DNA from 3 places in the Paenibacillus sp. W4I10 genome. Region 3 is predicted to be linked to each of the others. Evidence: riboswitches for the same ligand, from Rfam matches in the RefSeq annotation. Region 3 holds a riboswitch; each other region holds the start of a gene.
The links. A riboswitch is a leader RNA that binds a small molecule or an ion and turns the genes downstream of it on or off. The one in region 3 is predicted to bind cyclic di-AMP.
Positions count from the first base shown of each region.

Region 1 (10,640 bases), 2.4 Mb from region 3:
GGCCCCTGCCTCCCCAAATTGATACGAATCCGTTCCTTCTTGATCCATCTCGAAATGGTCATGTCCATCATGCTTAATCGCCGCTACCTTAAGTCCCATGGAAGAAAAGTGCCCGATCAGCGCGGCTGTCAGGGTTGTCTTGCCCGTGTTTTTGTATCCAACAATCTGTATGATATGTGGCTTTGTATCACTCATTGTAGTCATCTACCACTACCTCACATGACCTGAGGGCAGTTTGAGAATGCGTACCTGCTCACCCGCAGGAATGCCTTTTTTCTCAGGTGGAACAACAATCAGGCAATCACTGTCCTTAATGGTGATCATCACGCTGGATTCATCTACACGGGCAGCAGCCGGCATCGCGTACACCATGCCGTTGCGGATCTCTGTGCGTCCACGTACGAACCGTGTAAAATTATTAACTTTGGTGTACTCTTCTCCCAAGATCGCAGTCCATTCTTCCATATAAGGATGAGCATCAGCCTGCATGGAACGTATGGTTGGACGAACAAACAAACCAAATCCTACAAAACAAGCCCCCGGGTTACCCGAAAGCGCAAAAAGCAATTTGTCTTTATACACAGCAGCTGTGGTCACACTGCCTGGTCGCATTGTCACTTTGTTAAATAACATCTCCACATGTTCTTCCAGCACAAGTTCGCCCATAATATCATAATCCCCGACGGATACACCGCCTGTAGTCACCACGATATCATTGTCTTGAATGGCTTCTTCCAGTTTGGCCCTTGCCGTATTCACATCGTCTGCAATGGAACCATACATCACCGGCTCTCCTCCCGCTTCAACGACCAGAGAACGCAGCATGTAGCTGTTACTGTTTCGAATCCGGCCCGGTTGCAGGGGCTCATCTACATCAAGCAATTCCGTGCCAGTTGCGAATATCGCCACCTTTGGACGTTGAAATACGGGAACCTCTGCTATGCCAAAAGTAGCTAACACGGACTGCTCTCCTGCCCTGATGATCGTTCCTGCTTCGAGCAGTTGCTGTCCCTCTTGGACTTCCAGTCCGATTGGGGTGATGTTAGCACCCGATAATATGTGCCGTTTCGATGCAATCCACTGTGCTCCGTCCTCTACCTTGCTCTCGGTCATCTCCATCATGACTACCGCATCCGCACCTTCCGGAACCTGTGCACCGGTCATGATGCGAGCCGTCGTACCTGAAACAATGGTGTGGTCCGAAGTGGAGCCGCAAGGAATTTCATCAATTACTCGAAACCAAACTTGATGATCACTCGATGCATCTATGGTATCTGTACTTATAATCGCGAATCCATCCATACCCGATCTCCGGAAGAATGGATACGGATGAGGTGCCTGAATCGTCTCTGCAAGTGTGCGGCCATGAGCAGATTCAAGGTGAACTTTCTCTATTGAGCCTACAGTAACTCTTGCAGCTATTTTGGCTTGGGCATCCGGTACCTGTACAGCTGTACGATTGAATTTGGCAGTTGTCATATCATGTGAATGTGAGTTCATTTTCAAAAGTATTCTTACCTCCTAAAGACTATCATCCTTTAAGAAAGTGTAGCCTGAATACTTTAAGATAACAAGTACATCACTTATTGATCCTGTGACAAAATTTTATTTCTTACAGTTGTAACATTCCTTGACCTTTGTTCAACATGAAAGGCATCTTGTCTGCCCATAATATAATTGACAAAGGGAGGCGATGATCATGAGTAATCGATGTGAATTATGCGGAAGAGAACCTGTGAATACGACCGTTCATCATCTGACACCGAAAGAAATGGGAGGAACATTTCTGCCAACAGCCAACGTGTGTATCCCCTGTCACAAACAGATTCATTCGCTATACACGAATCGCGACATTGTAACCCTTGGTCTCACGGACCTGCAATCCCTGAGACAGGATGAACGAATGATTCCATTTATCCGCTGGATTCGCAAACAGCCTGCTACAGCAATTCCCCGTGTACGCAAATCCAATCATGTTCGCAAATCGTAAACCAAAAAGAACAGCTCCAAGGTCATGTGCCGGCGAGGTGAATCCGCCTTCCCTTTTCACTGTTCTTAAATGAATTATGCGATTGGCAGCCATCCTTATGATTAGATGTTTATTATCTTCGCCTCTTAATTCGGCCGCCGCCCACTCTGGTTTTTGGTTTTTTGTAGGATTTCTTAGGTGAATCAAACAACCCACCACTGCTCTTGTTGCGATCAATGGTTCCCTTGCTCTGATCTTTGTTGCGGTTGAATAATCCTCCGCCAGATCCCACGCTTGAATCTTTATCGCTTCCGCGCCTTGTAATCGTACCTTTCCGATCAACAGTAATAGGTGGAGCAAGCTTCTTGTCATTACTTGTTGGTGCACGATAAGATCCTGCACTCGGTTTATACGTATCTTTATTGGTATATCCTCGATAGTTGCCATAACCTCGCCCGCCAAAAGAATCGAACAGATTACCAATTAATGTAGCGGTGAGGTACCCTTGTAAAAAAGATGAATCGTAGTTCTGCCGAACATATTCCTTGGAGTCCACCTCAACCAAGGTATCCTCCGGCTTGTTCGGGTCTTGTTGCAGATGATAATACTCGTCCTGATACACGAGGAACATACGCTCTGTGTTCTCTGCCGAGATCTGATCCGGTTGCCTTTGGTCAGACAATTCCTGAGCCACTTCCGGAACGGTACGGTCTGAAGCCCGGTACACATAGGACGTTGAGTTACCACTGCCGTTAACCGATTCAAGCGGATATGTGTCCTGAACAGAAGGTGCTCCGCACGCGGACAACAGAGACATCACAAGGCTGAGGACCAGCATTAATTTTAATCCATGTGCCAAGCGTTTTTTCATTGGGAACCTCTCCTAGCTCGAACGAATTACTTTGATATCCGCAGGAAGAATGGACTCACCCTCATACAGTGTAAATCTTCTGTCTTGCCACTCCACCCGAAGAAGCATATTATCATCCGACTGATACTGCCATACCAATTGTTCTCCAGCCTGACCATATGGAGTTCTACCTGCCGTTGATACCATGCCTCCATACTCTTCCTCCAGATGAAATGCGCGTCCATCCAGGTCCAGCAATGTGGGCACCTCATCAGGTGCATCAAGCCTGCCATCAATTGGTGTATATAGAGCGTAACGTGTGAGTTCCCGTTCTTCGATATGCAAATATCGAAATGCGGTACCATCCTGCAGCGTGAGCACAACTGCATTTCGAGCGCGATTTTGTACCCGACCAACGACTTCATAAGTGACCAGAGAAACCTCACAGATATCACCAGGTGCAAGCTGAAGCATCGTTTTCTCTGCCTGCGGTGGTTCAGGTTTTGTTAGTATTCCTTTAATTCGTTTCCATACACTCATGAGAATTACTCCTGTTCCTTATCTTATAAACAAGCTGCAATAATCAGTGCGCCCACGATATGTAAAGCGCCAGAGAACAACCCGTATCCTGTCTTCCCTTGCTGAATTCCTGTATCCAGATCCAGATTGGCCCATTTGCGAATCATAAAGTGTACAACACTCTCCAGAATCAACAAAATGATAAAGGATACAACGGAGACCAACAATGCTTCTCCAAGATGACCAGCCGTAGAAATGGACGTAGCGAGTACATACCCTTGTGCAAATAATTTCATAACCATCCGTGTAGTAACGGCCATATTGCCAGCCTTAACTTCAGCAAAATCCTTATATTTCGTGAACAGTGAATCTACATACATCAAGACAAACAGCAAAACCGAACCAGATCCGGTCCAGACCAGCATCGCCAAAATATTCAAATCCATTTACACAGCCCCCACATATCAACATGAACCGCATTTAAAAGCGAAGGAGAAATACTCTTCTCCTCCGCTGGTTAACCCTGCTGACAACCAAGGTATTAGTTCTTATTATCGTACTGTTTCATCAATGCTGCGAGTTCGTCTTCAACAGCCTGATCTTTACCCAACTTCTCGAACTCTTCATCCAAAGACTTGCCTTTGGATGACATTTCGTTACTTGCTTCCGCCTGTGCTTCCATCTGCATCATTTTCTCTTCCATACGCTTCATGCCAGCACTTGCAGTATCAGAACCAAACCCATTCAACGCTTTGTTGATTTCCGTTTGGGCTTTTGCTGCATTGTAACGGGCTACCAGTGTTTCACGTTTGTTCTTCATTTGAGTCAACTGCTTACGCATCTCGTCGAGCTTGCCACGCAGGTTATCTGCAGAAGCCTTGTTTTGGTCATAGCTGGTTTTGTACTCAGCCATCTTCTCTTCAGCAGCCTTTTTCTCTTCCAGGGCACGACGAGCCAAATCTAGATTCTGAGCACGTGCCGCCGTATGCGCCTGCTCTTCACGTTTCTTCACAAGAGCTTCCTGCTCTTCGAACAATTGCTTGAATTTCTTCTCAATGGCAATCTGTTGAGCTACTGCTTTCTCCGCATCTTCCAGATCCTCTTGCATGTCACGGATATATTGGTCCGTCATCTTGATTGGATCTTCCGCCTTGTCAATAATGGCGTTGATGTTAGACATGGTTAAATCACGCAAACGTTTGAAAATGGACATTATGTTATTCCTCCTAGTCGATATTACATCGTATATAACCATACATACGTAACAATCTACAACTCGTTTCAATTTTAGCAAATAAAATCAAAACATTCGATGGCTCTTATGTCAGGAAGACCGCTTATCTTTGTTCAGATGATCCTCCATCAACCTCTCTGCAGTCTGCACGATTTCGTCGATCTGCATCCGCGTGATGGAATCAAAATGAATACCCATGATCACCGTAACGGTTACTTTCAGCTGCAGGGCAGCCTTTCGGGCAAGCCGCTCACACAGCTCTTGTTCCTTATGCCCCGGAATATGTACCGTCGTCCCGCTGACGCGCTCATGATCCACGTAGAACGTGGCTACGGCACCAATATGCGCCTTTCCTCCGGTAACGAGAAAAACCTTATCCTCTCCTGCTTCAATCACCTGTAAACGTATGGATTTCAAATCATATGTACTCATATCCTATCCACCTATCCTTTTCTATATGTTTTATATGGAGGAATTATGGCTGTCATAAGCTAAATCCGCAATGAAACTTCTCACACTACGCATATTTTATGAGACCCCCGGGCATACCAAGGAGAACGTCATTTTGGAAAAGGAGGCCGTTATTATGCGTGTACGCCTCATTATGCTGATGGTTATCGTTATTTTTCTCGGGGGATATCATGCTCCAGTTTCATCACGGGATGGTTCAAGCCCGCCAAGTGAATCAGTATCAGGTTCGGATTCTACGGAAGAAAAACAACTGACATTGGGACAGTTACGTCAAAAATATGCCGATACGTTCAAAACCAATGGTCCTTCAACCAAGAAGGTTGCACTGACTTTTGATGATGTACCTGATCCACGATTTACTCCCCAAGTGCTGGATGTATTGAAGAAATACAATGTCAGAGCTACATTCTTCATCGTGGGTAGTCGTGCTGAGAAACATCCGGATCTGGTGAAACGCATCGTTAAGGAAGGGCACATGGTTGGTAATCACAGCTACAATCATCCTGAATTCAGTAAGCTGTCGATGAATGCCTTTCGTAAACAAATTCTACATACCGGAGATATTATTCAACGTTTGGCGGGATATACGCCCAAGATGATTCGGCCGCCTTATGGAGACATTAATGAAGAACAGCTGAGATGGGCTGCCAAACAACACTATAGCATTGTGAACTGGAACGTAGACTCCCTGGACTGGAAAGGCCTTTCAAAGGAACAGGTGAAAGATAACATCCTGTCTGCCGTGAAGCCTGGCTCCATCGTTCTACAACATGCTGGAGGCGGTGTAGGATCAAATCTGAACGGTACGATTGAGGCTTTGCCTGAAATCATTGAGGAATTGCGTAATCGGGGATATGAACTGGTCACCTTGGACGAAATGCTGGGATTGCCAAAGGCCAAAGATTAGAATGACCGTGATAGCAAATAAATGAGAATATTAAAAGGGTGCTGTTCAATCGCGAATTAGCGACTGGCAGACACCCTGTTTGAATTCATTTTAAATTTTATTTTCTCTCTACTTCAGAATGTACAGCTCGATATCCTGAAAACCAAATGAGCTTACAGACTGTTTGCTACCCGGGATAAAGATATCAATCCGGTGACCCTTGATTGCACCGCCCACATCACGTGCTGTGGCTACAAAAGCTTTTTTTGGCAATCCTGGATGGCTGTGACCAGTTACCAGTACTTTGGTTCCGAGTGGAATTACACTTGGATCAACTGCAATCGTACCCAGTTCAAGGTCATTTCCGAAATAATCGACTGCACCCCAGCCTCCATTTTCAGACGGATCTGCAGAGTATGCCGTTGCTTTTACGTTCACAGCTTTGCTGTAATCGAATGTTTTACCCCAGGCCTGAACCACTTTGTTATCTGCATTAACGTCCAAGCTCGCTGTGGTAACTGTTTTGGCTTGGGTCTTGCTCTCCGTCGCCGCGGCAGCTACATTGTTTGCCTTACCGGGAATCGTAATTTTCAAACCACCATAAATGTTGTAAGGTGAAATGTCGTTGTTTGCTTTAACCAACGTGTTCATTGCTACTCCATATTGTTTTGATAAGGTGTAGAAGGTATCCCCTTCTTTGGCCACATGAACTGAATCGGCGTGAGCCGGAACGGCTTGAATGAGCATTGCTGTTGTCAATAATGCTACTGCTGTTTTGGCTATACGTTTCTTGTTAATCATGGTCTTCCTCCCTCATTATGCCTGCGAAGTTAGTTGTCGGATTCGGATGAGGAGCCCACCCTATAGGTTCTTCATTACATTTGAAACGTTATGTACCCCTAATTCACCCCAAGCAGTGTGCTGTAGTTCTTCCCCCTGCACAATCTGCATCGTTACATCCCCCGCACTCCCTGTCCGGTAGTTTCGGCAGAGTTCAATATATCACAATTTTGTAACCTGAACTTGTAGTAATTCTTGCCAAATGGTTTTTAGCATGTCATCAACTGTAAGAATACTGGATAATTCAGAAAATTTGGGCGAACCGACTTCTTTATATTTGGTAACAGAAAAGTTACATTTCGAATCTTTAAGTGATTAATGCGCATAAAAAATAGCGTTACCGACTCGAAGTCAGTAACGCTATTTGAATTACTTCATTTAGAGTACTTTGGCAAGAAAATCACGTGTACGTGAATTTTTCGGTGCTCCAAACACCTCATCTGGTGTTCCCTCTTCTACAATAACCCCGCCATCCATGAACAGGATCCGGTCTCCCACTTCACGTGCAAAACCCATCTCATGCGTTACGATGACCATGGTCATCCCGCCTTCTGCAAGACGTTTCATGACATCCAGCACTTCACCGACCATCTCGGGGTCCAGTGCCGAAGTAGGCTCGTCAAACAGCATCACATGCGGCTGCATGGCCAATGCTCTTGCAATGGCGATCCGCTGCTTCTGTCCACCGGACAGCTGATTCGGGAATGTATCTTTTTTATCGTACAAGCCCACGGTGTTAAGCAGATCAGCGGCAATTTTCTCCGCTTCCTGAGTGGATTGTTTCTTCACTTTAATCGGAGCAATCGTGATGTTTTGCTCTACCGTTTTGTGTGGGAACAGGTTGAAGTGCTGAAACACCATGCCCATTTTCTCACGAGTTGCGTTAATATTGTGTTTGGGGTCCGTGATTGACACGCCTTCAAAATCAATCTCTCCCGAGGTAGGCTTTTCCAGCAGGTTCAAACAACGCAAGAATGTACTTTTACCTGAACCGGAAGGGCCGATGACCACAACAACCTCACCTTTGCCAATCGTCACGTTAATGCCCTTAAGCACATCGTTATTACCATAAGATTTGTGTAATTGTCTAACGTCTATCACTTGCACTCAACTTCCTTTCCAGTCGTCCCAGCAGCTTGGACAAAATGAACGTCATTACAAAGTAGATGGCTGCTGCAATCAAAAATGGACTCAATCCTTGGTACGTAATGTTTTTGACTACACTTGCCTGATACATAATATCCACCATACCGATAACGGAGATAATGGAGGATTCTTTAATGATAGTTATGAATTCATTACCGATCGCTGGTAATACAGCTTTGAAGGCTTGTGGCAATATGATATAACGCATCGCGGCGCCTCTGCCCATACCTAATGAACGCGCTGCCTCCAACTGACCACGATCCACACCTTGGATACCCGCACGGAAAATCTCCGCCAGATAGGCACCACTATTGATTGAAAGTGTAATGATACCTGCCTGAAGTGCAGTGAAGTTAATGCCAAAGCTCAGGGAAAAACCATAGTAAATAATCATCAATTGTACCAGCATCGGTGTGCCACGGATCACTTCAACGTAAGCAGTACCGATCCAGCGCAAGATTGCAGCGTCATGCAAACGGAACAAACAGATGATCAATCCAATAATTACCCCGAAGATAACCCCAAGTGCAGACAACAGAAGTGTGTATCCTACACCTGTAGCATAGAAACTTTTATATTCCCAGAATACTTGGAAAATATTTTGTGATTTGTTCGCTTTATCCGCCATCAAGAGGCTGGCGTCCGTCACCATCTGATTGATTTTATCTTCACTTTTCAATCGCTCCAGTGTTCCATTTACTGCAGCTAGCAGCTCGGTATTACCTTTGCGAATCCCGATTGCCGCTTCTGCTTGCTCTTCGTCCGGAACAGCAGCAGCAAGTCCAATGATATCGTCCAGATAACCTGCAGCAACGGTATCTTCAACGATTGCCGCGTCAATGCGTTTTGTTTGCAGTTGAAGCACGATATCCGAGATTTTATCAAGCGCAGTAAGCTTCGCTCCTGGAATACTCTGTCCGATCGTTTCCTGAATGGAGCCTTTCTGAACGCCAATTTTCGCATTTTCAAGTTCTGCCATGGTTGGATATTTGTCTTTATCCACATTGCGAACCATAATCACTTGTTTTGATTTATAATAGGTGTCGGAAAAATCGATACTTTTCTTCCGCTCATCCGTCGGCGTCATACCTGAAATTACCAGATCAACACGCCCGCTCTGCAATGAAGGCAGAAGACCGTCGAAGCCCATATCCTCAATCACAAGCTCAGCGCCAAGATCTTTGGCAATCTCTTTGGCGATCTCAATATCAAAACCGACGATTTCATCTTTGCCATTAATCACTTTATGGAATTCATAGGGTGCAAAATCGGCACTTGTACCGAGCACCAGCTTTTTACTGCTTGAATTATCTGTAGTTCCACTTGCAAATGCCACAGGAACGGCAGTTGTCAGCAGAACGACAAAGGTCAACAGCATTATGGTGTAACGACTTATTAATTTCAACCTTGTTCTCTCCCCTTACAATACTTTGTATGCTTCTCATGTTGATGACTGAGTCATTATAAAGTACAATGCATGATTATGCAATGCATTTTGACATTACAAATCTTGACTTGTTTCTGAAAAATTGAAGCAAACATGATATAATCAATGAATTATTTTCATTTTTGCATAAGGAGTTTACTAATGACAGCTAACAAATCACAAATTCTGACGGTTATTGATCAATATGCTTCCCGTTTTAAAGCCATTTCATCATATATCGGTGCCAACCCCGAACTGGGAAATGAAGAGTATCTCGCTTCTGCCCGTTTGAAAGAAGAACTGGTCTACCACGGTTTCACTGTAGAAGCTCCAATCCTTGGACTGGAGACAGCCTTTATCGGAACCTATTCAGCCGCCAAACCCGGCCCTACCATTGCATTATTGTGTGAATATGACGCCTTACCGGAGATCGGTCACGCTTGTGGACACCATCTGATCTGCATGATGAGTCTTGGAGCTGCTGTTGGGCTGAAATCCATTCTGGATGAAGTAGGTGGAACGATTAAAGTGTTTGGCACACCCGCTGAAGAGACACGTGGTGCCAAAGTTCCAATGGCAGAAGCAGGTTTGTTCGATGACTGTGATGTCGCTCTCATGGCGCATCCATATTATGCCTACGAAAAGTCAGGCAGCTCGCTGGCTATTGATGCAGTACAATTTGAATTCCATGGCCGATCTTCACATGCTGCTGCAAGTCCACACGAAGGTATTAATGCTCTTGATGCCGTCATTCAAACGTTCAACGGAATCAATGCATTCAGGCAACAAGTGAAAAGCACCGTTCGCATTCATGGTGTGATCAACAACGGAGGTCACGCAGCTAATATCATTCCTGACTATGCTTCTGCGCAATTTTATGTACGGGCAGCAACTCGCAAAGAACTGAATATCCTCACAGAAAGTGTGATTCAGATCGCTGAAGGTTCTGCTCTCCAGACAGGATGCAAGCTGGTGACATCCAACTATGAAACGTCCTATGACGAGATGGTTACCAATGAAGCATTCTCAGCTGCGTTTAGTCAAAATCTGATGGAACTTGGTATCCCGCAAGAAGAGATTGTGAGTGGTAATGATCACGGCTCTATGGACATCGGTAACGTTTCCCTGAAATGTCCTGCAATCCATCCCTACATTCGTGTTGTGGATGAGGTTCATACCCTGCACTCCATAGCCTTCCGTGACCTTGCACTTCAGGAGCGCGCGCTGGATGGCATGATTCTGGGAGCAAAGGCACTTGCCACAACAGCCTATGACGTACTGAGCCAGCCAGAGCTGCTT
Region 1 covers NZ_JAUSXX010000001.1:1,208,821-1,219,460, reverse strand. The annotation lists gene mobB (molybdopterin-guanine dinucleotide biosynthesis protein B) at 1-204, opposite strand, end outside; gene QF049_RS05625 (molybdopterin molybdotransferase MoeA) at 211-1,500, opposite strand; gene QF049_RS05620 (HNH endonuclease) at 1,700-1,990, shown strand; gene QF049_RS05615 (DUF4247 domain-containing protein) at 2,103-2,840, opposite strand; gene QF049_RS05610 (DUF4178 domain-containing protein) at 2,853-3,359, opposite strand; gene QF049_RS05605 (DUF350 domain-containing protein) at 3,383-3,784, opposite strand; gene QF049_RS05600 (PspA/IM30 family protein) at 3,880-4,551, opposite strand; gene lpdD (prenylated flavin chaperone LpdD) at 4,663-5,004, opposite strand; gene QF049_RS05590 (polysaccharide deacetylase family protein) at 5,159-5,950, shown strand; gene QF049_RS05585 (3D domain-containing protein) at 6,059-6,730, opposite strand; cyclic di-AMP (ydaO/yuaA leader) riboswitch at 6,733-6,929, opposite strand; gene QF049_RS05580 (amino acid ABC transporter ATP-binding protein) at 7,148-7,870, opposite strand; gene QF049_RS05575 (ABC transporter substrate-binding protein/permease) at 7,857-9,320, opposite strand; gene QF049_RS05570 (M20 family metallopeptidase) at 9,504-10,640, shown strand, end outside.
Region 1: it holds a riboswitch for cyclic di-AMP, as region 3 does, so the genes downstream of both, QF049_RS05585 (3D domain-containing protein) here and QF049_RS16380 (HAD family hydrolase) in region 3, are expected to answer to the same signal.

Region 2 (10,640 bases), 1.5 Mb from region 3:
GACTACGATGATCGGTGCGGTGGGATCGGACGGTTTTGGCGAACGTCTGCTGCACAGTCTGACGGAAAGTGGGGCAGATGCCTCGCAGGTTCGCATATTGGAAGACACGGTTACAGGGACGGCTTCCATCTGGCTCTCTCGGGGAGACAACCGGATTATCATTATTCCTGGTGCGAATGGGCAAGTGGTGCCAGCGATGCTGGAAGAAGCGGATACGGTAAAAAGCCTGACTGCAGCCGCAGCGGTGCTGCTGCAGCTGGAGATCCCGCTGCCAGCGGTTACCCGCGCCGCCCAACTGGCGGCTGAAGGCAGCGCACTGGTGGTGCTCAACCCGGCTCCCGCGGTGCCGGGTCTGCCCCAGGAGCTCCTGCGGTGCGTCGACGTTGTCACGCCGAACCGCAGTGAGCTTGCCGTGCTTACCGGCCGGGATCATCTCCGGCCGGAAGACCTGGATGCGGCGGTCGCAGAGCTCGCCGCATCCCTCGGGGCCGCTGTCGTCACGACGCTCGGCCCCGAGGGGGCTGTGTACGCGGCGGCGCCTGGTGGCCGCGTACAAGCAGGGCGTGCCGGCGCGTGCCGTGCGCCCGGCTACGCCGTAAGCGCCGTCGATACGACCGGCGCTGGCGATTGCTTCAACGGCGCGCTGGCGGTAGCCCTCGCGCGCGGTGAGACGTTGGACGCGGCCGTAGGCTTCGCCATGGGTGCGGCCGCGTTATCCGTGACAAAGCTCGGCGCCCAGTCCGGGATGCCGTCCGCACGTGAAGTTGAGGCCTTTCTGGCTGAGCATGCCGCAGAGGCTTAATAATTGATATAACAAAGAGGCTCTTATTCTCCCAAAAGGGGATTAAGCGCCTCTTTGTTATGCGTGTGCAGAGATTATTTCTTCTCTGACAGCCACATGGCAATATTGGCAATCTCTTCATCCTGCAGTTTGCCCTTGAAGGAAGGCATACCACCTTTACCTTTGACAATCGTAGTGTAGATCTTCTCCAGATCATCCTGACTACCGATGTTTGCCAGAGCAGGTCCTACGCCACCTTGAAGCTGATCCCCGTGACAGGAGATACAATTGGCTTTGACCAGTGCTTCAGCCTGTCCGGCATCCAATGTTACTTCCGGCATGGTTGGCTTGGCTTCTTCAGCCACTTCTTCTTTCCCTGGAAGCGTAAACATTAAAACAATAGCTAAAGCGCATGCTGCAAAAAATACTCCGCTCATGATCCATTTGTGCATCCCTTATGTCCCCTCCAGAATGAAAGATCATCTAACCTGAAACTATCCATATCATTATAACGGAACCTGTACTGACATCATAGCATTTTGTGGGAAATTTTTGAACTAATCACATAACAAGGCGCAAATTTGGTTGTTTTGCAATGCATTTTAATCACGAGGCCCTTCATAAACCATACAGTGAAAGGGCTTTAAGCCGTTTGGGGTCTGTCGTTCGTATGTATCCTGGGTGACAAATCCACTCTTCAGATAGACTTGAATGGCACGAGCATTCCAAGTGAGCACTTCCAGATCGATCTCATTCTTCGGATTTCGGCGAATGGCTTCCTGTACAATGGCCGTGACAAAAGCTGTGCCTTGACCCTGACCACACAGCTCTGGATGCATGCCAAGGCCAATCCGGGTTACCCCTTGAAGTGGGAAGTATTGAGCAAACCCACATATACGATCGTTCTGATCCAGGACGATCGCATATTGCTCTTGCCGCAGCTGTGCATCTCCGAATTCCACTTCCAGAGCTTTCATCTGCTCCCAGGGGAGCCAGCTGTAGATATTGTAAGGCGGGTCATACTGCCAACTGCAGATAAGCTCCGCATGTTCTTCTCGCATGGGTACAACGTGAAACGTCACAGGGGTTTCCTTCATACACCTGCATGCTCCTTTCCTTGAAACAGAACTCTTTGTCCACTCTACAAAAGAGATGTTCATTTAGCAAGTCTTCCTTCCCAAGAAAAAAAATGAAACAAAAGTTCCGGTAATTCCGTTTATATTATAACGGGATGGGTAAAAACATCATAAGGGCACGGACAAACGAACGCAAAATGGACTTGCTGATGTCGCAGGATATACCCCGAGTATAACTTGCAATATAAATAAGGATTGAAGCACAAAAAAACCGCCGGATACATTCCTGCGGAGAATGTACCGGGCGGTTCTGTTATGCTTCTTGCTTCGTTCCAGTATGGTTAATGGTTACAGCATCATGTTGCTCAGCTTGTCCCTAGTCAAGGGCCAGTGATTCATATGCGTCCGTGCTCATAATCCGTTTCGCGCCAACATAACGATTGGCCCAATAGTTTTCACTCAATGCACTGATCGTAACGCCTTTGGAAGAAGAGGAGTGTGCGAACTTTCCATCCCCTACAAAGATTCCTACATGGGATACGCCTTTACCTGTTGTATTAAAGAACACCAGATCGCCAGCTCTCATTTCCATGCGGGATACGGAATCGCCCATGTCGAATTGGGAACTGGATTGGCGTGCCAAATCAATACCCAACTTGTCGAATACATACCGTGTAAATCCGGAGCAGTCAAAGCCGTTAAGCGTTGTTCCCCCACTTTTGTATGTAGTTCCCATTGCTGAATCAATTACTGTGTCCATCTTTGAATCTGCGAATGCGCTACCTGCACCAAGCGATAAAGCGAATGTGATGCTAAGTACAGCTGCGGTTAATTTCTTCTTGAACAAGAGATATTCCCCTTCCAACGCCTGCGAGGTTAGCTTAAGGATTCGGTTGAAGGTCCCCTATGATCCCTCTGTAGCAAGATCAATTCACCCATAACTGGTTCCCCCGCTTCCCAGGTGCCAGGAATTTGGCTATGCTAGTTATGCACCTGCGAAATCAAGAAATGACGATTTAATTTTAAGTAGTTACAAATATGAATGTAAAGATTACAAAGTTGTTACTAAAAACTCACTGCGATTATTGTAACAGAGGAGTACGGCTTTGGCAACGTTTAACAACAAATTTAGCAAAAAAAACCTCGACCTTTGACGGGGAAAGGTTGAGGTCTGCCTATTTATAAGTACATATTAGGCCATGAGTTTAACATGTGATGGTAACAATTTTTAAACTATGTGCTCTCACCTTTGGATATTTTGGACTGCCATAATCGGAAATGGCTGCATATTTTCCACAGACTTAATAGACATCTGGCAAGTGGATACGTCTGTTGTAGTATAAGTCCGGTAAGTCCCGTTAATAACCATGAGGCTGAAGTGAATGCCCCAAAGACGAGCAGGTGTACTCCGCCCAGCAGGAGTGCAATGCCGATTACAGCGGTGAGATGACGCAGTGCAATCCAGAGTGCTTTGAGAGTACCGTGAGCCCCGCCTTCTCCTTCTGGTGCCGACACACCGAACTGCATGTAGAGTATGGCATGGTGGATGATCCAACCATATACAATCCAGGCAGCAACATAAGGTATACCAGGCAAAAGTAATTGAAGGGAATGAAATCCGTCCATGAGAATCGAGTAGAGCTTCGGTATGAGCCAGTAGGCGGGCAGAAGTATCAATAAAGTACGTATGGTGTGAAGCAGCAGCATCGGTTTCCACAGATTTTTGATTCCGCGGACAAAGGGGATGCGCTCTTCTGTAGAATTAAAGTGCTGAAGTGAGTAGAGCAGTCCTGCCTGAATGAGGGGGCTGATCAACATGCGAACCAGCAGCATGCCCCCTAGAATCCATAGATAACGATGAACCTCCGGATGGGTAGACAGGTTAAGTTGACTTTCCATTTTGAACAAAAGTGTACTCAGCTCCCCTGCATCAGCATCTGGATAGCGCAGGAGCAGCGGGATGACAGCCGATTGTACCATTCGATAGAAGAAATATCCCCAAATGAGTTGATAGAGAAATAAGAGTGCGGCAATGAACATATGCTGACGGACGAGAAACCAGCCTTCACGTATTTTCGCTTTCACCGTTTCCACCTCACCATGACAGACCTCCGAATATGGCTTCTATTAGTTTGGTTACACTCATGCTCCAGCGGGACTTCGCCCGCTCATCCAGTCCGGATTTCAGGAAATTGTTCATATGGCGGTTCTCCAGCACGATCGAGTACAGGGGATCGGTCATGGCCCAGGATACGGGGGATGTGTGAGTTAATTTATAGGTGATGCGATCTTCTTTACCATTCCATTGCTTGGTGAGGATATGCCCGTCTTCAAAAGCAATGCGAACAGGAACGGCGTTGTAATCACTCCCTTTTTTTGCGATCGTCACGGATGACTCGTACAATGTTTGGCCGTCTTTCTGTACAGGCGTAACACGAATCTTCTCTACAGCAAAGTCAGCCATCCCGTTACCATAGACATATTGATCAAAATAATCAGACCAGGAAGTGCGGGTCACTTGTTCCACAACGTTCTGAAAATCAGCCGAAGTGGGATGTTTGAAGCGGTACTTCTTCACATAGGTAGAGAGAATACGTTCCATCTTTTTTGCACCGACTTGATGTTCGATACCAAGCAACACAAGCTTGCCACGTGTATAGACATTGGCTGCATACTCATTCTGTGAATCAAACTTCCAGGATTCTTGTGTTAAGGATGAAGGAGACGTAATCAGTCCCGATTGTACCGGCAGATTCGGTATCAATCCATATTCCTGCTCCATCAGTTTGTCTTCTGCATAAGAAGTGAACCCCTCATCCAGCCAGGCTTCCTCGAATTCGTTGCTGGCAACCATGCCGTAGAAGTACTGGTGTCCAATCTCGTGGACTACGGTACGTTCCAGGTCATAACCTGGGGTAGTATCATCGGCTCCAAAGGCCGTAACTAGCGTAGGGTATTCCATACCTCCAGCACCGTTCCCCGCTTTGGGTGGAACTACAATGGATAAGGTTGCGTAAGGATACGGGCCAAACCATTTGCTATAATTAGCTAGTGCGGCCTTCGCGGCGTAGAAATAACGTTCTTTCAGATCCTGATGAGCAGGGTCCAGATATAACTTGATTCGTACACCAGGCACATTGGGTGCGGAGAATGGCTCCTCTGCGTACACAAAATCGGGTGAGGCTGCCCATGCGAAGTCATGCACATCATCGGCGTAGAATTGATAGACCTTTTCTCCGTTCTTCACCACGGCTTGCTGCGTTGGAAATCCGGTAGCAGCCACTTTGTATGTTTCAGGCACCCGAATACGTACACTATATATACCGAAGTCAGCGTAAAACTCTGAATTGCCATGGTACTGGTGCAGATTCCAGCCTTCCGTTGTTCGTCCACGTCTGCCCACAGGTTCATAGGCACTTAATTTGGGAAACCATTGACCTGCCATGACAAAATGATCAGCAGTTCCCATCCGGGCAAAAATCTTTGGCAGATTCACTTCAAATCGGGTGTGGAGTGTGATACTTTCCCCGCCTTTGACGGGTTTGGGCAGGCGTACTTTAATGAGGGTGGAATCCTTGATATTTCCGTCATCTGGTTGCACATACTGCATCCGGTGCAGCAGAGAGAGCCCGTCCTCCGTTTTCATTTCGGTAATGTTCATGGAGCCATAACCATTGGTAGGCATGACATCACCCCGAAGCTTTCCACCGGATTCCTTCATAAAGGTGGTGTCAGCAGAAGAGAAAGCGTTGGGATACATATGAAAGTAAAGCTCGCTGACGGTTTTTTTGCCTGGATGAGTCCAGGTGATCGTCTGAGTCCCTTTCAATACGTTTCCATCGACCAGCTTCACATCCATGTGATATTCCACAACACGGTTGCTGTACACTTCGGCTGTAGGGGTCTGTACACTTTCTGGAGGTGCTGGGGTTGGAGCTATTGCCTTGGGCTTGCCCGATTCGGGGGCGAGTACTGGCAATTCGGAATGAGTTGAGCGATTATAACCCAGAGTGATCCATATCCCTCCGGCAAGTACACACAGGGCCAGGGATGCAGTGAGCCAGCTCTTGGCGCGTCGTGGAATCATCGTTAAATACCTCCCGTTGACAAGCATCTAAAGCATGTATATGTTTGCAATGGGACAATTATTAGTTAAAATATTTGTATCAACCCTTGGAGGTTATAAACATGGACCAAAACGAGCAAAACGGCAAAAAACAAATTGCCTTGAATATCGTTAGTGCAAAAAGCAAGCATAAAGGCTTCGGTGCAGGCTCCATTGATCTGAATAACCTTTCCCCGGTCATTATTGATAATGGAGAGGCCAAAATCGATATCGGTGCGATGCATGCGAAGAGCAAGGTGGAACGCAATATCAAGTTCTCTACCAATCGTGAAGATGTGCCCAACGGACGCCAGGTATGGCTGGTGTGGGTAGCTGTCGATCGCACGGAGGAAGGCCAACTGTATGGTGGAGCAACGGCATGTGAGATGTGGATTGATACGGAAGCAAGACGTGGATGGAAACTGCTGGCGGAACATGTGAATCGCATGGATTATGCCTTGAAGCGTCGCTTCATGCTGGATGAGCTTGGACCCGAAGCTCGAGCTGCACTTAAGACACTGTTGATCTCACACAACGAAGAATGGTGGAATGCTTCTCCAGATGAATTGAAAGAAGCACTCGCCTAAGGCAGATCATTCAACACAGTATAAAAGAAAAAAACAAAAGGCCCCTCGACCGGAAAGTTCGGTTGGGGGTCTTTTGCTTGTGCATTAATCGTATTCAACGATCTGAATAATTATGAGTTTTCATCCGAAGTGAATTTCCAAATGCTTAGTATAACCAGGGGTCATAGGTGACGTAACTAAGTCATCGCGTATTTGCGTCATTCTACCCACCAACGTTTGAAATCTCCCCACCAGGAATGTTTCTCTTCCTGTATGCCTTGTTGATTCTGTACCTGACGGGTCTTCTCATCTTCTCCAGAATCCGAATCATCCTTCGTACCATGACATACCTCTGTCGGTTCAGTACCATCAATAAAAACTTCCAATCGTTTTCTCTTCGCAACCGTTGCCTGCCAGCTTGCCGGATTCCGGGTCAATATATACACTTACGACATGATCAGGCACGGTGAAGATTTTGGGTGGTACGCTCGCAAGTGCCTGCTCTGTGAACTGGGCAAAGATCGGCGCAGCCCGGCGGCCATCCGAAGTGGAGATGGCTTTGCCTTGGTCGTAACCAACCCATACCGCGGTGGAGAGCTCCGGTGTGAATCCAACCAACCAGGCATCTGTATTGGTTGTGCCAGTTTTTCCGGCTACCGGACGTTTAATCGCCTTAGACACCCGGTTGCCCGTTCCTCCATTTTCGAAGACACTTTCCATTAAACGAGTTAGGACATAAGCTGCTGCAGGTTCCACGACGGTCTCAGCCTTGGTTTGAGGCGATTCATAGAGCACACGTCCTGCGGCATCCGTCACTTGCAGAATGGCGACAGGTGGCGTCCGTTGTCCACCAGCAGCAATGACGGAAAAGGCCGACGCCATCTCCAACGGGCTGACAGGTGACGTTCCCAGTGCAAGAGAAGGTACGGCGCTCAGGTTGCTTGTAATGCCGAGGTTTTTTGCCATACTCACAACCTGCTCAGGACCGATCTGCATAATGGTGTTCACCGCATAGATGTTGTCTGAAGCGGCGATCGCTTGCCTTAGATCAATCTCACCCAGATACTTGTCTCCAAAGTTGCCGGGTTTATAGGTTTTGCGGTCATTGTCATAGTGAAACAGGGTAGGTTCACTGTTAAATATGGATGCACTGGTGAGCTGCTTGGATTCCAGGGCTGCCAGATACATAATGGGTTTAAACGCCGAACCTGGCTGGCGCGTTGTCGCCAGAACATGGTTAATCTGATTGGTGCGATAATTCTTGCCGCCCACCATGGCTTTGATGTAGCCCGTCCGAGGGTCGATGGACACCAGAGCCGTCTCCAGCTCACTTTTGGCATCCATACCCTTCGCTATGGCGTCTTCAGCTGCTTTTTGAACACGCAGATCCAGGGTGGTGTAGATGTTCAATCCCCCATGATCCAGCATCGCTTCACTGATTCCCAACTCTTTGATCGCCAGATTCCGGATATAGTCACGGAAATAAGGGGCGCTTTCCACCGTTTTACGCTCGCTTTCCGGTTTGAACGATAGCATTTTCTCATAGGCCTTATCCGCTTCGGCCTGGGTGATCTTGCCGATATCAGCCATGGCATTCAGCACAATCTTCTGTCGGTCTTTGGCATTCTTCATATGGTTATAGGGTGAATAGTAGGTAGGTCCTTTCGGGATTCCTGCCAACATGGCACTCTCTGCAAGATCCAACTGTTTGGCTGATTTGCCAAAATACATTCGTGAAGCCGCTTCGATTCCGTACGCACCATGCCCATAATAGATTTCGTTCAGATACATCTGCAAAATTTCATCCTTGCTGTATTTCATCTCCAATTGCGCCGTGTACATGGCTTCCTTGGCTTTGCGAGTCCATGTTTTCTCATGAGACAGATACAGGTTACGCGCCAGCTGTTGAGTCAATGTACTCGCACCCTGCGACATCTGCATATGTTCGAGGTTAACGAGCACAGCCCGTCCCATCCCTTGCACGTCGAACCCGTAGTGATTATAGAATTTGCGGTCCTCTACAGCCAGAGTGGCATTGACCAGATCTGGAGCGATATCCTCCAGTTGAACGGGTACAGAGTCTTTGCCACCTGCAGAGAAGGTAGCGATGACTTCACCTTGACTGTCCAGTAATCTGGAATTCCGATCAGAGTCTGCTAGGGGCAGGCTGGTTGCGTATAGATAGACCAATCCTGCAGCGGTAGCAAGTATGGCGAGCACGGCGAGCAGAGACAGGTTTTTAAACAATTTACGTACACGGAACCCGCGTTTGCGGGTCTTTTGATTTGGCTTGGTCATGGAACGGGCTCCTCTCTTTTCTTCCAGTATGGGACTTGATTGGCAGGGATATTCAATCGGGTGCATAAGCAATCAAAATGTAGCATTTTCGTCGGAAAAACCGTTTTGCAGTATAAACGTCAATCGCGTATAATGCAAAAGGGTAATGAAAAGGTAAGATTCGGCACAAGATACTAAAGCGCGTAAGGACGAACAGGCGAATAGTCATTGATTCATTGATTAGTCAGACGCTCTGCACGCTCAGGTCAATTTAATCTATATAATGAAGTGAACCGCGGACCTTTCCCGCAGGCCAGCAATGATAATGCGATATGGCGCCGAACGCTGGACGTGCTTGGGCGAACCGATTATAGTGCACAACACTTGGTCGGGTATGGCTGATCATTAACTTTACGGAAAGAAGGTAGAGATTATGGAATTGTGGTTTACGGAGAAACAGACCCCGGTATTCGGGATCACCGCGAAGATTAAGCAGACCTATGTTACAGAGAAAACGGATTTTCAAGATTTGGCCATGGTAGAGACCGAAGAATTCGGTAACATGTTGCTTCTTGATGGCATGGTGATGACGACTGTAAAAGACGAATTCGTATATCACGAAATGGCGGCACACCCTGCGCTGAACACTCACCCGAATCCGAAAAAAGTTCTGGTTGTCGGTGGCGGCGATGGCGGAGTCATTCGTGAAGTCATTAAACATGCTGCTGTAGAAAAAGCAGTTCTCGTCGAAATTGACGGTAAAGTTATTGAATACTCCAAAAAATATTTGCCTGAAATCGCCGGCAAGTTGGACGAGCCTAATGTTGAAGTGCTCGTAAACGACGGCTACATGCATATTATTGAACATAAAAATGAATACGATGTGATCATCGTAGACTCTACGGAGCCTGTAGGCCCGGCTGCGCCATTGTTTGAGCGTGGGTTCTATCAAGGCATCTACGAAGCATTGAAAGAAGACGGAATCTTCGTTGCCCAAACGGACAACCCTTGGTTCAAGGCGGATCTGATCCAGAAGGTGAACAAAGACGTCAAAGAAATCTTCCCGATCGTACATGTGTACGGCTGTAATATTCCAACCTATCCAAGTGGTTTGTGGACATTCACTATGGGCAGCAAGAAACATGACCCGCTCGAAGTGGATGAGACTCAAATCCCGGAGATGGATACCAAGTATTACTCTCCGCGTCTGCACAAAGCAGCATTTGTACTTCCTAAATTCGTGGAAGATTTAACGAAATAAAAGGGGAAATCATTAATGAAACTGGATCAAGCTTATTCAGGAAACGTATTTATTTGCAGCTCTGAGGATTATGAGAACTCCAAAGCGGTTATCTATGGCATGCCGATGGATTACACTGTCAGCTTCCGTCCGGGTTCCCGTTTCGGCCCATCTCATATCCGTCAGGCATCGGTTGGACTTGAAGAGTACAGCCCATATCTCGACAAAAGCATTGTAGACATGACGTATTTTGACGCTGGAGACTTGCTCTTACCTTTCGGTAACGCGGGACGCAGCCTTGAAGTAATTCATGAATACATCGGCAGTCTGCTCGCTGACGACAAATTCCCAGTTGGTCTCGGTGGCGAGCATTTGGTTACTTGGCCAGTCATCCAACAGATGTACAAGAAATACCCGGATCTTATCCTGATTCATATTGATGCACACGCTGACCTTCGTGAAAACTATGAAGGCGAGCCATTGTCCCACTCCACACCAGTGCGTAAAGCAGCTGAGTTGATGGGTGGCCAAAACATCTATCAGTTCGGTATCCGTTCCGGTTCCCGTGAGGAGTTCCAGTATGGTCGCGAGAACA
Region 2 covers NZ_JAUSXX010000001.1:5,070,228-5,080,867, reverse strand. The annotation lists gene rbsK (ribokinase) at 1-802, shown strand, start outside; gene QF049_RS22895 (c-type cytochrome) at 877-1,233, opposite strand; gene QF049_RS22890 (GNAT family N-acetyltransferase) at 1,384-1,878, opposite strand; gene QF049_RS22885 (C40 family peptidase) at 2,234-2,704, opposite strand; cyclic di-AMP (ydaO/yuaA leader) riboswitch at 2,708-2,845, opposite strand; gene QF049_RS22880 (hypothetical protein) at 3,091-3,942, opposite strand; gene QF049_RS22875 (M1 family metallopeptidase) at 3,953-5,944, opposite strand; gene QF049_RS22870 (YwhD family protein) at 6,046-6,549, shown strand; partial or broken gene QF049_RS22865 (transglycosylase domain-containing protein) at 6,747-8,826, opposite strand; gene speE (polyamine aminopropyltransferase) at 9,239-10,066, shown strand; gene speB (agmatinase) at 10,082-10,640, shown strand, end outside.
Region 2: it holds a riboswitch for cyclic di-AMP, as region 3 does, so the genes downstream of both, QF049_RS22885 (C40 family peptidase) here and QF049_RS16380 (HAD family hydrolase) in region 3, are expected to answer to the same signal.

Region 3 (10,640 bases):
TAATCAAGCCAGGCGCTAATGTAATCTCTATCCTTTGAAACCAGAACAACCTTCAGTACAATCAAATTCCCCTTCCCTCCCTGTCAAAAAGCACAAAAAAACACCGTCCAATAACCGCATGAATATGCAGTATATGGACGGTGCTTCCGTCACATGCTATGAATGTATGGATAATATAGCATACAATTTCTGGGGGAGCAAGGGATTTATTCTAACCCTTTTCCCCTTAAGAGTTGTACGGTGAATCGAACTCAATAATGTTACGGTCCGGATCAAGTACAAAAATCTGTGCGAATCCAGCCACACTGTCAGGTCTCGCTTCATACTCAATTCCCTGCTCCTCCAACCAAGCTATAGTCCCCGAATAACTGGTGACCCAGATTGCAAAGTGGCCGTCTGTTGTGTCAATCCCAGCCTCACGTAACGTGTGACCCTCCGGGTGCTGTAACAGATGAAGCTGCTGGCTACCGATGGCATACCATGTACCTGTGGAGCGGAAAGGCGGACGTTCAATCTCCTGCATTCCCAGTAACCCCGAATAGAATTTCTTCGCGATTCCCAGATCACGTACAGCCAGACTAACATGGTGGATGTGTGCATATTCAATCATCTTTTATCTCCCCTCTCTACTTCAATATGACTATACTATAACACTTTCAACCCTGACCATAATCTCCGCTAAACAGAAAAACACCCCTGATTCTAATCCGGTAAAACCTCTCGGCTCACACAGATCTAGTTCAGAGGTGCCTGTTAACGGCATACAAGGAAGCGCGTTTAACGCTTTAAATCATCTTCAGCACATTTGGCATAACCAATTTATTTAGCGCTATCCAATGCTTCTTGTGGAATCTTGATTTCTTCCACTTGATCGTGGTTAGAAAATGTACTGTTCATCTTCATGTCCATCGTCATTTTCTGTCCATTTTGTTCCATCTCCATGACCATGGTTACGTCCGTACTTGCAGGCAGGTAGGTTTCTTTGTTGATCATATACTTCATCTTCATGCTGGTGATATTCATCTGATCAAGCATGGCTTGCATCTGGGCATCCGATCCGTTCTGCTCCATCACGGCTTTGGCCAGTTCCTTCACATTATCACCGGATACGTCAGCGTTAATCACATAATTGTCGCCTTCTTCGGTCACTTCAGTATCTTCTTCAATCTTTTTGAATTGCTCCAATTCACCTTCGGGATTCATGCTTGCTTTCATCTGCTCAATCAGTTCCTTGGTTTGAGCTTCAGGAATCGCAACCCATTGATCCCCAACTTGAGAGTAGATTTTATCCGAAGTGATATACTGCTTCACGTTCTGAGCTTCCTGTCCCGACATTTCCATTTTCATCTCTTGATAGATCATCATTGGATCTTTGATAATATCCATCTTGAGTGATGTTTTAACCTGTTGATCCTGGGACTGTTCACCAGCATCCATTTTCAGATTCTGATCAATGTTTGCTTCAGTTGTGAAGCTTTTCATTTCTTTGGTTGCTGCATTCGTTTTGGTAATCAATTCGTCCAAGGTAGGGATCTTTGTTGCCTGCTCTGCAGGTGTATTGCCCTCGTTGGATGTTTCGTTGTTAGTCGCTGGCGGCGTTGCCGTATTATCTGTATCGTTACCGCATGCTGCCAAGCTCACTGCTAATAATGCCCCGATAAATAATGTAGTCCACTTCTTCAAGTTGTTGTCCTCCCAAAATAGATATGATCTGTAGTCATTACCCAATTATTTCCGTTATTAATCACACTCACAAAAATCGATCTTTGATCTCCGGTGTAGGCAACATGCACGCTTCATCCTTGCCAAACCAGCGATAACGGTTGCGAGCAACCCAGTTATAGACTGCATTACGAATAAATTTCGGTACAATAATGAACACATATAACAATGGATAAGGAAACTTCAAACCTTTAGCCAATCGCAGTGCAGCGGTTGAACGTGTATAGTATTTTCCATTCTCAATCAGAACAAAGGTGTCCATACTGTCTGTCGACAAATTGCCCTTCGCCAGCAGTTCCTTGGCTACATCCGATTGGAGCGATGCAAAATGATATTTCCCTTCCGGGTCACGCTTAATAATCCATTTGGTTAAGCCCTGGCAGAAGTGACAGACGCCATCCACCAGTACGATGGGATGTCCCTGATGCACATCCGTTTGAGTTGCTGTCATATTCGCTGCCTCCTATTGTTGCGGTTAGAGTAACTTACCCAATCTGAGCCTTCTTGTTCACTAATTCTAAATTTATTTCTTCTAGAAGTAGTTCAAAAAGTCCGCTTTTGATTACGAAGGATGCCTGGTGGCATCATCAGCATCGAATATGGAATTCAGCCGAAATGTCCGTTGCTCACGTAGTTTTCCCTACGCTCCGCTACTCCATTTCTAGCTTCATCCCATCTTCTCGGTACTGAAAACCGGTCTTTTTGAACTCGCATTAATGGAAATAAAAAGAAAAAGAGCGCAGGCATTGTGCCCACGCTCGTATCTGTCCGACAATTACTCCGTAACTGCCTTTTCCATCCATTGGTCATCGATCATTTGTTGATGCAGGTCACTTGCCCACTGGTCCATACATTTGCAAATGAAATCTTTGCGACATACTGGACAAGGCGTTTTCTGCAAACGGCTGATATTGGTCATCTTCCATTCCGGGGAACGGGAGTAGAATACACGGCATTTTGTACCGTCTACCAAATTCATTTTGAATTCGTACAATCCGTCTTCCTTGTTACCATAAGCTAATTCTAAATCTGCAATACGCGGTCTATAAGACATGGATATCACCTGTTTAATTCAAATTTGGTTCATGCAATGACACTACTCAGTACTAAGTTATATTAAAGAAATTTCAGTTCAATGTCAACTCGCGCATGTCTACCCGCCAAACAGAATATCCAGAATAGTCCCAACCTGCCCCTGTTTTTTCCCTTTCAAGACATCCGGATCAAATACTTCAACATACCCGCAGGAAGCACAAGCCACGAACAGATAGTGGTTATGCTGTATATCGAACATCTTGCTCAGGCCTGCTCCTGACATGGAAACTTCCTTAATGTTACAATCCGTCCCCCTGCATTTCGTACACACAAATCGCCGCTCGATCATCTCTTCAATACTCATCTTCGTTCCCCCTTTATGGAATGTGTAGCATGAAGTGGGAGTGCAATTATGTAAAATAGTACGCGATCTGGCATCTAATCTCCTGCATCATGTCCATATATTATAATCAACACAAAACCCTGCCGATTGCCAGCAGGGCTTTGTAGTCGAACATCAGGTATCTGGGATACCCTGCTCTATATGTTCCCTTGACTTGCCGGGAGTCAAATCTTAGACTACGTTTAAAACAACATCAATGTTGCCACGTGTTGCTTTGGAATATGGACAGAAATCATGCGCCTTGCGGGCCAGTTCCTCTGCTTGACTGTGATCTACACCAGGCATGCTAACGTCCAGACGAACAGACAGCTGGAAACCGTCATCCGCAGGGTCTTTACCAATGGATACGTTACTTGTAACGACCACATCCTCCAATTTCACACCTGCTTTGCGTGCTACATTGGCAAGGGCACTTTCATAACATGCTCCATATCCAGCGGCAAAAAGCTGCTCAGGGTTAGTACCTTCACCACCGGAGCCACCAAGCTCTTTTGGCATTTTCAGGTCATGCTTAAGCACGCCATCCGAAGAAGTCACGGAACCTGTACGTCCACCTTTAACTGTCGCTACTGCTGTATATAAAGCTTCCATTAAGAATCTCTCCCTTATCCATATAGTTTTTACTGCCTTCCTTTCAATTTAAACTTCTGGCTCATTTTGAAACGCAATTTTATATCTTTATCAGCTTTTACAACTTTATTATTTTCATGCATTTCAATGCCATGGCTGTATTTTCCCTAAGGTTGGGTAATATACGGAGGGGCATCTTCAAGCTGCAACCGAAATTTTGTGCTGATACATAAAAGTTGCACTAGACAAAAATAATTGAAGGAGTACAATGTAACAATAAACATAAAAATTTAGATATATCATGAGCGGTTTGTTCCGCAACAATATTTCCAAATCAATAATTCAAAGTCAGGTGATTATCGTATGAGTAAAAAAAATCCGTTCAACGCTCCTTCAAGAGAATCATTGTCTACTGCGGGCATGGCCCCTTCCCTTGGAGAAGCACATAGTTCCATGAAAGTTCCGCAGAATGCTGCATGGTGGAAGAAATTCCTCGCCTTTGTAGGCCCAGGATACCTCGTTGCCGTAGGTTACATGGACCCCGGGAATTGGGCAACAGATATCGCAGGCGGCTCGCAGTTCGGGTATACCCTGTTATCCGTTATCCTGTTATCGAACCTGATGGCCGTTGTCCTTCAGTCGCTGGCTGGCAAGCTCGGCATCGTCACTGGACGGGATCTGGCTCAAGCCTGTCGTGAACGATTCAGCATGCCTGTTGTCATGATGTTATGGATTCTGTGTGAACTGGCCATTGCAGCTACCGATCTGGCTGAGGTCATAGGTTCTGCCATCGCATTAAAGCTGTTATTTAACATACCCATGTTATACGGCGTTATCATCACTGCAGTTGATGTACTCCTGATTCTTGTACTGCAAAACAAAGGCTTCCGCGCTTTGGAAACTCTCGTCATTGTGCTGATGGCAACCATTGCCCTCTGCTTCGGTATTGACCTGTTTCTGGCAAAACCGGATATGGGCGGTGTTCTCCATGGTTTTGTACCAAATGTTGAGATTCTGCAAAACCCGGCTATGCTCTATATTGCCATTGGTATTATAGGAGCAACCGTGATGCCGCATAATCTGTATCTGCATTCTTCCATTGTGCAGACGCGTCAGATCGAACAGACACCACAGGGTAAAAAAGAAGCTATTCGGTACTCGACCATGGATTCTACAATCGCGTTGACACTCGCCCTGTTCATCAATGCGGCCATCCTGATTGTATCTGCTGCTGTATTCCACAGTGCTGGTATGACGCAGGTTGCCGAGATCGCAGATGCCTATCATCTGCTGACACCTCTATTGGGTACTACGGTTGCAAGTATTCTGTTCGGTGTGGCGCTATTAGCATCAGGTCAGAACTCTACCCTTACAGGTACACTCGCTGGGCAGATCGTTATGGAAGGTTTCCTGAACATTCGAATTCCGGCTTGGCTGCGCAGACTGGTCACACGTCTGATCGCCATCATCCCGGCGGTAATTGTGACAGCCATTGCAGGAGAACATGGCACAGAAGAACTGCTCATTTTGAGCCAGGTCGTGCTGTCTCTTCAATTGCCCTTTGCTGTAATTCCCCTGGTGATGTTCACAAGTGATAAAAAAAGCATGGGTGCATTCGCCAACAAAATGTGGCTCAAAATCATCTCATGGTTCATTGCAGCTGTTATCGTTGTGCTGAATGTATATCTGATCATTCAAACGATCCGGCTATTCTAATCTCGTTCTAATCGACTAAATACTAAAAAGGCTGATCAACTCTGGTATGCAATACCCAAGTTGATCAGCCTTTATTGTTGCAATACAGCAACATGTTTCCTTTTATAGTAAAACTCAAACTCCAATAAACAACCATCTAAATCTAATCCTGATTTGGTATCAGTAATGGCAGGAGTTGATCCAATGAATCCACAGTCCAATCCGCACGTTTGTCATCCGATAGTTCTGGCTGGAATCTTCCGTAACCCTGCATAATTCGAATCGTACGCATGCCCAGCTTCCGAGCAGGTATAATGTCGTTATCGATCCGATCGCCGATCATGACGGCTTCCTCCGGTTTACAACCGGCCTGCTTCAAGGCCACAGCGTATAACTCAGGGTCTGGCTTGGACACTCCTTCTTCAGCCGAACATGCCAGAACATCAACATACTTCCGCAACCCGTAGCTCTCCAGTCTCTCTTCCGTTCCAGGACTCTGATTGGCAATAATACCAATGCGATAATGCCGTGACAACTGCTGAAGAACGGAATCCGCTGAAGGAAAAGGACGTTCAAGATCTTTTTGAAACTTCAACTTGTCCTGAATCTGTTTCTGGTGTCCCTCGTCTTCAACAAATGTGCGAATCGCCACTCTCATAGGCCATTGCTCATATTTCTGGTAACAGTTCGCGAACAGTTCGCGTACCGCCTCAATCTTCACCGGATACCCCAATGCACAGGCTTCGCGGACGAACTGTCCGATAATATCATCAACCGGCTCCCATTCATCCACCAGCGTATCTCCAACATCAAAAAACAACCATTTCAATCCACCTACATCCGGCACGCCAATTCCTCCTTGTAAGCCACAGGTGATTCCTGATCCTAATCTAAAAGTTCGCGTTCACCTTTAAACCCATAAAAAAGAAGACTCACCATCATGCATGAGTCTCCTCAAACTTCCGTTTATCGATACATTCAATTATAACAGGCACCTTACACCTGAGCAATCACAAGCTATGGCATTAACCATTGAGGAGAAAGCCAACTTCCCCATTGAGCGAATATACAATCCGGTCTGCGCCCATGCCCCGATAGATGCCCTTAGGATGACTCTGCTCCGTAATGACGCACAGGGATTTCGATGTCCATGAACGGCAGATCTGTAAATAACGACAGGTCAGATTCAGGCTGTTCTCGAAAATAAACACGTTGCCTACGCTGCCCTGCGGCAAAAACCATTTTTGAGCTGCAGCCGTATTCATGCGAATGACATGTTCTACTCCGATTCTACGGAGTCTGCGCTCTTCCCCTGCACTGTTGGTTAGAACGGCAAACGGCATTTTTTTGTACATCAGCAATTTGATAAATTTGCGTCCTGCTTCATTTGGAGCAGTCACTAAGATCATCTCAGTATCCATCATTCGTTCCTCCCTTGGCGTGAAAAGACAACAAAAAAGAAGCGTGGGGGACCAAGGCCTCCCGAACGCTTCTTAAATAACCCATGGCGAAAACACCATGAACCAGCGTACGGCTTGTTGCCTCTCCCTTTAACGCTTACGAGGTTAGCTGACGGATTCGGGCGCGAGAGTCGCCCTATTTCCGGCTGTCACCGGAAAATTCACCCCATGAATGCCTACTGTCCTGGACAGCGCATTCTGTTGGTTCCCCCGTTTTCCACTCATCAATGAATGGAAACTCAGCGATTAAAACATCGTTCGTATATCTTAAGGATAAGATCGAGCGATATTATCGTTTGTTACGTTTTTCAGGTACAATTTAGTTTAAATTGAAATTACGTTATGAATCATACACCCGCGTCATGACGGTGTAAAGTCCGTACAGATCACCGAATCGACAGATTTTCGGCAATACTCACATATAATAGCGCTTACAATAAGGTCATACTCTATCCATCTCTTTAAATCTATCTATTTCTCACTCTGACGAAAATCACTTCGCAATTCATTCACGTATTCTGCACAACTTGCCTGTTTTGATGCTTATAACACCATATTAGTTTTGCAATATTTAATTGTAACCAATATAATATAAGAAAGAGTAAATAAATGGAGGCGATTTAGATGACAGTCTACGATTACAAAGTGAATACCCTTCGCGGTCAAGAAGTTGAAATGTCCGACTACCGTGACAAAGTGCTCCTGATTGTGAATACGGCAAGCTCATGCGGACTTACCCCTCAATTCAAAGGTCTGCAAGAACTGCAAGACAAGTTTCAAGATGCTCCATTTGAAGTTCTTGGTTTCCCAAGCAACCAGTTTGCACAGGAAAAAGGATCTTCCGACGATATTGCCGAGTTCTGTCAGATGAATTATGGCGTAAGCTTCCCTATGTTTGAGAAAATTGATGTGAACGGCTCAAGCGCTCACCCTCTCTTCCAGCACCTTAGCACAGAAGCTCCTGGCCTGCTCGGCTCCAAAGCAATCAAATGGAATTTCACCAAATTCCTCGTGGATCAGAACGGAGAGGTAATTAAACGTTATGCTCCCAAAACAACACCGGACAAGATTGAAGAAGATATCAAAAACTTGCTGCAAAAATAATACATTGGCCACCCACAGCCGGAAGGTAGAGCAGTCTTGCCCCGGTAATGGATGGCTTTTTTTCTCAACTTTGATGTCATACTGTTCGAAAAAGACAAAAAAAAGAAGCTTTCCAATAACGGAAAGCTTCTTTTTAATCGTTCATATGATGCGGTCGAGAGGACTCGAACCTCCACGGGCATACGCCCACTACCCCCTCAAGATAGCGTGTCTGCCATTCCACCACGACCGCATGTCGTAAATAATCGGCAACAGAATTGATTATACCGGGTTCAGAACTAAAAGTAAAGTATTTTTTAATACTACTTTTTCAGCTAGGCATTTTCATCAAAAATCGCATAATCTCGTCATCTTTACCCATGAACTGCATATTATTAGATTTGATCCCCTCTTTTTCGGTAAGAGCCGATCTTGTTGATTCATTTATATGTAGTCCTTCCTTATATATGGCCCTCCCTGCACTTCGCCACAAAAATAACATAATGAGTTATATAAAATAACACAAATATTAAATTCCAGATTTAATCCATTAAATTTCACTGATACCATTGACAAAAAGCGGACATTTATGGGATGATAACTATCATATAATTCGGACTTTTAAACATAAAGCAAACAAAAAGGAATATTAATGTTACTTTAAGTGACATTTAACGAACACAGGAGGCGAATGATTGTGAACCGTGGGAATAAGCTGCTCGATTATGTCAAACTGCTTGATTCCTCTATTCAGGTTGGAGGGTTCACCCATTCCTTCGGCATGGATATCCATATCAGGGAGGGTACCATTCGTAATGCTAAAGATCTCGAATCATTCATGCGTTGTCAGTTGCATCCCAGCATCGTTCGTCTTGAAGGTATGGCCATCAAAGGCATCTATACCGCAGCAGATCACAAGGATACATGGCGGATAGCTCTAATCGACAAGCTCGTCCATGTTCAGCGAACCCCTAGAGATCTCAGAGAACAAGCTGCCGCCATGGGTAAACGATTGATCAGACTCGCACGCGCTCTGCACCCCTGGATTGAATTCAGCCAGCTCGAACAGATCTTTGCCAAATACGATTCGGTTGGCTGCCTCTCCACTGTTCACGCCTGGATTAACCACCACCTCGACATCCCAGTCGAGGAGGCGGTCCTTGGTTACCTGCATTCAGCCATGAATGCCTGCATAACCGAAGCCTCCAAAGTCATTCCCCTGAAAAACGATACAACCAAGGATCTGATGGGCCGCCTGGCCACAGATCTGGAGAATGAATGGAAGACCGTCAGCGCCTCGGCTGCGGATGGACTGGCACAGCCAACCTCGATGTCCATGAAATCGTTTTTCCCCAGTTTCCATATGCTTGGAGCTGGACTTCATGCCTACAGGGCCTAATCCTCTTCCGCCTCATACCTGCTCCCCTTCATTCAGACAAACTAAAAAACACGCGGCAACCTCCTTGCCGACGTGTTTTTTTGTCATTTTATTTGTTTTATTTACGTATTTACGCCATTTATAATCACAAAATACACTATTTTCCGTCTTTTTTAATTGTTAGATGACGAATTTACGTATATAATGAAACATACAGCTCGCATTTCTATATATTCTACATGAAGAAAGGGCGGCTGAATACTACATTCTAACCAGGGGTGAACCCTTTTGAACAAGAAAAAACCAGTTACTCCGTTCGGATGGGCCATCAAACGACGGCTAACCGAACTTCAAGTGGACCAGAAGACCTTTTGTGAACAGCATGGCATCCCACCCTATCGTTTATCCAATCTCATTCACGGCACACGCAAAGCAACCCGATTCAGACACCTGGTCGCTGATATTTTGGATATTCCAGATGAACTGAGATAAGATTTCTGCCAAAGGAGGGTCCCATCCATGAGACATGTTACATCCGATCTGGAGAGGCTGTCGTTCCAGTCCATACGTCACCAACTCATCATCGTTGATCACAATTGGATTATCCAAAGTTGTAACCGTGCCTGGCAACAGGGACTTGGTCAATGCTCACCAAACCCGGATATACACAGTAGTTATAGACATTACTTGCATCTGACGGAAGCCTGGGCAAAACGAGGCAAGAACGCTAACATGGCACTTGTCACACAGAATTTGAAAGAACGCGGAATACCCTTTAATCGAAATCATACATATGACATCTGCGTGTATACTGTATACAACGAAAAGAGGTGGTTTCGTGTAGAACTCACCCCTCTATCTTATGCAAATTCAATTCTGGATACCGATCTCGCTTTGATTGCACACATGGATATTACCGAACAGAGAAAGACAGAACATCAATTGAAGAAGGCATTGTCTGAAGTGCGCACATTGCGCGGACTGCTGCCTATTTGCGCCGTCTGCAAACAAATCAAGGACGAAGAGGAACACTGGAACTCCGTTGAGAGTTATCTGGAGAAGCATACCCACGCCGAATTCACCCATGACATCTGTCCGGAATGCATCCGGCGGTTATATCCCAAATACTCGAATATCTTGGACAAGCGTTCCTGAAACCTTTCTCCACTCGCCGACTAACTACAACTATACGGAAAGATGATGTTCAAACTGCGACATATCCAGTTCTTGCGGTGTCCCATGCAGGGTTATGGTTCCTTTGTCCATGATATAGATGTAATCTGCGGCACTTCGT
Region 3 covers NZ_JAUSXX010000001.1:3,616,041-3,626,680, forward strand. The annotation lists gene QF049_RS16335 (nucleotide-binding protein) at 1-65, opposite strand, end outside; gene QF049_RS16340 (VOC family protein) at 227-610, opposite strand; gene QF049_RS16345 (DUF6612 family protein) at 820-1,683, opposite strand; gene QF049_RS16350 (thiol-disulfide oxidoreductase DCC family protein) at 1,751-2,173, opposite strand; gene QF049_RS16355 (hypothetical protein) at 2,498-2,776, opposite strand; gene QF049_RS16360 (zinc ribbon domain-containing protein) at 2,876-3,121, opposite strand; gene QF049_RS16365 (organic hydroperoxide resistance protein) at 3,332-3,751, opposite strand; gene QF049_RS16370 (Nramp family divalent metal transporter) at 4,151-5,446, shown strand; gene QF049_RS16375 (HAD family hydrolase) at 5,589-6,272, opposite strand; gene QF049_RS16380 (HAD family hydrolase) at 6,451-6,849, opposite strand; cyclic di-AMP (ydaO/yuaA leader) riboswitch at 6,965-7,140, opposite strand; gene QF049_RS16385 (glutathione peroxidase) at 7,510-7,989, shown strand; tRNA gene QF049_RS16390 (tRNA-Leu) at 8,139-8,221, opposite strand; gene QF049_RS16395 (urease accessory protein UreF) at 8,666-9,367, shown strand; gene QF049_RS16400 (hypothetical protein) at 9,635-9,838, shown strand; gene QF049_RS16405 (nitrogen regulation protein NR(II)) at 9,866-10,501, shown strand; gene urtE (urea ABC transporter ATP-binding subunit UrtE) at 10,532-10,640, opposite strand, start outside.